DNA from 2 places in the Paenibacillus sp. JZ16 genome. Region 1 is predicted to be linked to the other one. Evidence: predicted binding sites of a transcription regulator. Region 1 holds the regulator's gene; the other holds the start of a gene.

Evidence for each region. Region 1 encodes LexA, which represses DNA repair genes until DNA is damaged. Its sites were predicted from a motif close to CGAACATATGTTCG; they were not measured.
Region 2: BJP58_RS11905 (YhjD family protein) is a predicted target of LexA. The motif match lies at 1,198-1,211, and genes of this name have one in related genera.

What each region holds. Positions count from the first base shown of each region.
Region 1 is NZ_CP017659.1:7,156,223-7,159,412, forward strand. Features, by position in the region: gene BJP58_RS32150 (hypothetical protein) at 1-751, shown strand, start outside; gene lexA (transcriptional repressor LexA) at 840-1,466, opposite strand; gene BJP58_RS32160 (LysM peptidoglycan-binding domain-containing protein) at 1,642-2,013, shown strand; gene BJP58_RS32165 (DUF896 domain-containing protein) at 2,279-2,485, shown strand; gene BJP58_RS32170 (hypothetical protein) at 2,647-3,171, shown strand.
Region 2 is NZ_CP017659.1:2,646,087-2,649,276, forward strand. Features, by position in the region: gene BJP58_RS11895 (MFS transporter) at 1-227, opposite strand, end outside; gene BJP58_RS11900 (2-phosphosulfolactate phosphatase) at 425-1,132, shown strand; gene BJP58_RS11905 (YhjD family protein) at 1,270-1,563, shown strand; gene BJP58_RS11910 (DNA polymerase IV) at 1,634-2,902, shown strand; gene BJP58_RS11915 (YolD-like family protein) at 2,899-3,190, shown strand, end outside.

The DNA.
Region 1 (3,190 bases):
AAAGGGACCTTTTCCAAATGAAAAATTTACGGCTGAAATGAAAAAAAACGTCCAGATGTCCGTGATCCGTGACGAAGGTAGGCCTAAGCGCCGAAAGTATCTACAAGTTGGCTTTATAGGCGTGCTGCTGCTTCTGGTTATGTTACTTGCCATACAGCTGCCTTTTGACGTTGAAGAACAACAGAGAGCTGGGGATGTACCACCACATAACGAGGAGACAATTCGGGCGCAAGGCTTTACAGATCAGGGAAGGCTCAGTGTGGTTGCTGTGGAAAAGGAAAAAATCACGACACTGGGGGCTCCTAGCTGCTTCGGTATCGAAACGGACCAATCGTTTACCGGAAACTACATCGTACGGTATAGCTATAATGAAGTTACGGATGAAGTAACCACGCTGGATGATCTTACTTTTATTCAGCCAACATCAGCAGCTGTCCATATGGTTCGATTGCCGTTTCAGGATGCGGATGTATTTATACTTGCACCGCAATATCAAGACTGTCATGCCATACAAATTTACGCATTCGCCGTGGAGCATGATACGGGCAAGGCTGTGCAGCTCAGGTTTCAAGATGAATTAACGGTGTCCTATACTTCCTATTACAGACCAGGTACTGCACCCATGGTGAAAGACAATAAGCTTGTTCTGCAGTCCACGGAGGGGCCGGGTGGGGAAGGCTCGCCGGATTATAAACCTATACGGATGTATCGGCTGGATCTTAAACAAGGCATTATGCAGCAAACAAACTAGCTATGATCAAGTTTCGTGATCTATTTAGAAAAAGAAGAGGTTACCATCCAATTAAGGGAGGTAACCTCTTATTCATAGATCTATGAGATTAGTGGACATCCCGGAAGAGTCCGATTACTTTACCGAGAATCGTAACATGGTTCAGACGCAGTGGCTCGTAGGTAGGATTCTCCGGTTGCAATCGTACATGATCCTTCTCCTTATAGAAGGTCTTTACAGTTGCTTCGTCTTCCTCTGTCATCGCTACTACAATGTCGCCATTGTCTGCAGTTTGCTGCTGGCGCACAATGACGTAGTCACCGCTGTGAATCCCAGCTTCGATCATACTGTCACCGACAACCGACAACATGAAAACCTTATCGTCTCCTACATAATGCTGAGGGAGCGGGAAATAATCCTCAATGTTCTCCATGGCTGTAATAGGAACACCTGCAGTGACTTTACCAACAACAGGTACTCTGGCAATGGTGTGGGTAAACAGATTCGCGCTATCGGACTCTTCTTGGCCAAGCAGCTCGATTGCTCTTGGTTTCGTAGGGTCACGGCGAATTAGGCCTTTCTTCTCCAAACGGTCAAGATGTCCATGGACCGTTGAACTGGAAGCTAGTCCGACAGCCTCTCCGATTTCCCGGACAGAAGGCGGGTAACCCTTGCTACGAACTTCGTTGCGGATAAACTCTAAGATCGCCAGCTGGCGGCTGGATATTTTCGACATGCCGTATCAACCCCATTTAGTAACGTTTGGGAAAATTATAACATAGAACTTCCGTTCGTACAAACATAAGTTCTAAATAAAAATAGAACAAATGTTCTTTTGGGTATTGAATCAAACAAGTGTTCGTGTTAATATAAATCCATAAGAGAACACTTGTTTGGGAGATGATGATTCCATGTTGAAATACAGTACATACCGCAGCATTTATGAGAACGTTCCAGTGCAAACGATGAAGTCCCCGGAGACTTGGATCCACCAATTAAAGTCCAGAATGGCATCCATTCCTTTTATAAAGCTTTTATTCATCCTGTTGATCGTAGCTTCTTTTTGGACAGGGGCATACTCTGTTTTTGCCGGGGGGATGGACAAGCCTACTGGGGAGAAGCAGGTTATTGTTCAATATGGTGATAGTTTGTGGCGGATTGCTTCCCTTCATAAACCGGCAGATATGGATACACGAGTATATCTGGATAGCATCCGAAGAATGAACGGATTGAAAGGTCCGGATATACAGGCCGGAGAGGTGTTGTCTTTACCAGTCTGGTAATGGGATGATACTACGAGAGGCTCTTTCCTTATATATGTCTCAACTTCTCGCTTCATATTTGTAGTCTTGCCTGACGATGTGATTTCACGCAGTATAAGCGTGTTTATAATAGACGAGTATTGATTTCTTAACAATGAGGAGCCCATATATAGGCATCATATGTTCATATTTGTTCTTAATAAGAGTTTGTAAGGGCGCTGTTGCCTTGACAAGCTCTTTTTCACATGTTTAAGTTATACATGATATCGGAATTGGAGGAGAAGTCATGGACATCGATACTTTGGTTGAACGCATCAATGTACTAGCAAGAAAACAGAAGAGTGAGGGATTGACCGCGGAAGAGCTCAAAGAACGGGCTGAGCTTCGGGAAATATACCTTAACAATATTCGCAGTAACTTTAGACAACAGCTGGAATCGATCGAATGGGTTGATGAAAATGAACAAAAAGGCGGCCCGCGATTAAAGCATTAGTCGATGAACTGGCATCTGGATCTACAACAGTGGATTCAGGGACCAGATAGAAGGATAGAATTATAATACTTGGGGTGCCGATTATTCGTGGGAATCGAATACGGTAACCCCAAGTTTATATGGATTGGTAATATTTTGAAATTGAGTCCAGGGGGAACCATATGTCACGATCATGGGAAAGAAAAGTCAACAAAAATATGTCACAGCTCAACAAGCAGCGTAAGAAGCAGGGGCTGACCTCGTACCAAGGCTCTGCCGTTAATGATAAGCATGACGTGTTTAAAGGACGTAAGTATGTACTTCCGTTAGTGCTTGTTGCATTGGCTGGTTTGTATGCGCTTCTCGGAACGGCGACGTCACAGGCAGCCGGTGGAAGCAATGACGTGTTGAATTGGGTTGGTGTCAGCTTGTATATTCTGTTGGCGCTTATGATTTTCTTACGCAAGCCTTACTTGAAGATTGAGCGTGCTTCCGTATCCACGATGAAGTTCAATCGGGAACGTCGTTTGGCTGTATCCGATATCGAGAAAATCAAATTGGCTTCGGGCTCTGTTGTGATTCAAGGCAAGGGAAAAGCAGGCAACTGGGTATTCTCGCGCATGATGAATCTTTATGATACGAAAGCGATGGGCGAAAGATTGGAAGAGTTCGCAAAGACTCATCAAATTCCAGTGGAGCATAATTAACAAATAAAATAGATCACAG
Region 2 (3,190 bases), 2.9 Mb from region 1:
AGTTCCCTTTGCATTTCAGGAAGCCCCGGAACTAGCATGGAATTGCCAAAAACGAGCACGATCGGGATCGTTGCCAGTGCGATAAATTCCCACACTTGACCCTTTGAACCGGTAGAAGTTTTTGATTTTCCGGTGGATTCGCTGTCTTGTGTCTCCTCGGAGTCGGTCTGCAGGTCGATATCGCTATGAAAGCTGATATTCAGTTTTCGCTTTTTGGTCTTCTCCATGGTATCGCTCCTCGGACTTGAAGTTCGTGTAGAACAGAACATTTTCTTTATTTCCATGCTTCCTAATTATCACCACATCCGGATTTAATATTCCATCGCTGCTGCTGAATCCATTAGAGGATTTGAGCACTCCTTGGTTTTGGGCAAATATACTGTTACTAAAATAGCCCATTATGCCGGGGAAAAGGGGATACGACATGCCGATACAGATTATTCAAGGACACCATCACACCTTGGACGCATCACACATCAATATTGTAATTGATGTTATAAGGGCTTTTACCGTAGCGCACTATGCCTTTATCCATGGGGTTCAGGGTATCATTCTGGCAGGAACTCTGGACGATGCCTTGCGTCTAAAGAAAATCTATCCTGACTTTTTATTGGCGGGAGAGATACAGGGTCTGCCGATTCCGGGGTTTGAGCTGGATAATTCGCCTGCGCGTTTACATGGCTTCGATCTTCGGGAGAAATTTCTGATCCAAAAGACTACCAATGGAGTTACAGCCACCCTAAACGCATTGAGCACCGAGCATCTATTCGTTACCGGGTTCACAAATGCAAGAACAACCGCAGAGTTTATAAAGAGGAACTTATTAAAAGACGATGACATGACGATTAATGTAATTGCTTCGCATCCGTCAGGGGATGATGATCTGGCCTGCGCACAATATATATCGGAAATTCTCCAAGACACTAATCGTATATCTGCCGAACAAACCATTGAGCGAATTCGAAAGTCAGAAGCGGCCGGGAAGTTTTACGATATTGAAAGACCGGAATTTTTACAGGAGGATATTTCGTTTTGCATCCAAGAGATCCCTTCCGATTTTGTAATGAAAGTGAATCTGAACAAAAACCATCCGTTGATTGAAAGGCTCCAGGTGGGGGTCTTTAATCACTGATTATGCCAGGTACCGCTTGTGAGTTTCTGATTCCTCTTCATAAGGGTATAATTTACATTGATAAAAGAACGAATGTTCGCATATAATACAAACAAACGTTCCCGTCGATGAGGTGGTTAATGATGTTGAGTATTGGGTTGAAACCAGATGAAACCCAACTGGTGAAGGATTATATTTTATTACCCCTTTTACTTGATGTGTTAGAGCATGACCGTTCGATCCTATGTAGAGCAGATTTAAAGACCCCGGAGCTAACGAATGCGATGATCGACCATTTGCAGGCAGCTGCATTATCCGATTTAGCTCTGGCTCGCAGGAAAATGCGTGAATACGCCATTAAGGTTTACGAGGATCGAAAAACAAAGCTTGGCATTGAGGTTGAATTCATCTGCAGGGGTATCATCACAAGCTGTCTATACTGTGGGGGCTAATTGAGGCAGAGATCGAGCAGAGATCGTACACCTACCTGGGGCTGAAAATCGCAGATAAGGGGAGTTCGCTGTGAAATCATCTAACCGAGTGATCATGTTAGGGGATTGCCAGTCCTTTTATGCATCTGTTGAGAAAGCAGACCATCCCGAGTATAAAAACCGCCCTTTGGTCGTTGCAGGGGATCCGGAAAGACGTTCAGGCATCGTGTTGGCTGCTTGTCCGCTCGCTAAAGCAAAAGGAATAACGACGGCAGAGCGATTAGGAGAGGCACTATCCAAGTGTCCCGACCTTGTCGTCATCAAACCCAGGATGCAGAAGTATATTGACGTCTCGATGCAAATCACGGAGATATACAAGAGTTATACCGATTTAGTTGAGCCTTACAGTATCGACGAGCAATTTTTAGACGTTACCGGTTCGCTGCATCTGTTCGGCACACCGGATGAGTTAGCCAGAACCATTCAGCGTCATGTCATGGATGCCACGGGTGTGTACGCTCGCTTCGGCATCGGCGAAACCAAAATCCTGGCTAAAACCGCCTGTGATAACTACGCCAAGAAAAATCCGTCCGGCATCTACACGTTGTCCAAGGACTCGCTTCCGGATACCCTCTGGAAACTGCCCGTCAGCTGCATGTTTATGGCCGGCAGCAAGATGACCCGCCACTTTAACGTCATGGGGCTGCCCACGATCGGCAGCGTGGCTCAGACGCCTCTTGCTAAATTGAAGCAGATGATGCGCCGTAAATTCGGTAAAAATTCCGATATTTCAGCCGAGATGTACTGGCGAATTGCCAACGGAATCGATGATAGCCCGGTAAGGCCAGGCACGCACCAGGTTGACCCTAAATCGGTTGGACACATGATGACCCTCCCTCGCGATTATACCAAGCTGGAAGAAATCAAGGTCGTACTGCTGGAGCTGACGGAGTTGGTTTGCCAGCGATGCCGCGGTCTTGGTTTTATGGGGCATGTGGTGTCGGTCGGTTGTATGGGGGCAGACTTTGACCGCCCTACGGGATTTAGCCGACAAATGAAGATGGAGGATCCATCGAATATTACGAATCAGGTTTACCGCTGGGCATGCCGGCTGCTTGAAACGTATTGGGACGGCCTGCCGATTCGGCGGGTCGGTATTAGCTTGTCACAGTTTTCCCCGGACACGGAATACCAATTGTCATTGTTTGATACCGGACGGGAGCGGTCGATGGCACTTGAACGGGTGACCGATGCCCTGAAAAATAAATACGGGAATTCGATTGTGATCCGAGCCGTATCCAAAACGGACGCAGGCCAAGCGCTGGATCGATCAGCCAAGATAGGAGGACACTATAAATGACAACACGAAAAAAGCTTGAGGGCAATGGGCTGTGGGAATCCAGTCGGATGATGCTGCCGGAACACAAAGAAACCATCATTCGCAGGCAACTGGAAGAAGGCCGGAAAGGCCGGCCGACGCTGGATCCGCAAGAAATGGAATTAATCGAGGGGGCCATCGCCGAGTCATTTCATGAACACCGTATGATTACCGTAAGGCTATTCGATGAATATGAGGACACGGAATTGACAGGAATTGTCGTGCTGATCCATACGTTTAGACGGGAGATCAAACTATCCATGGCCGAAG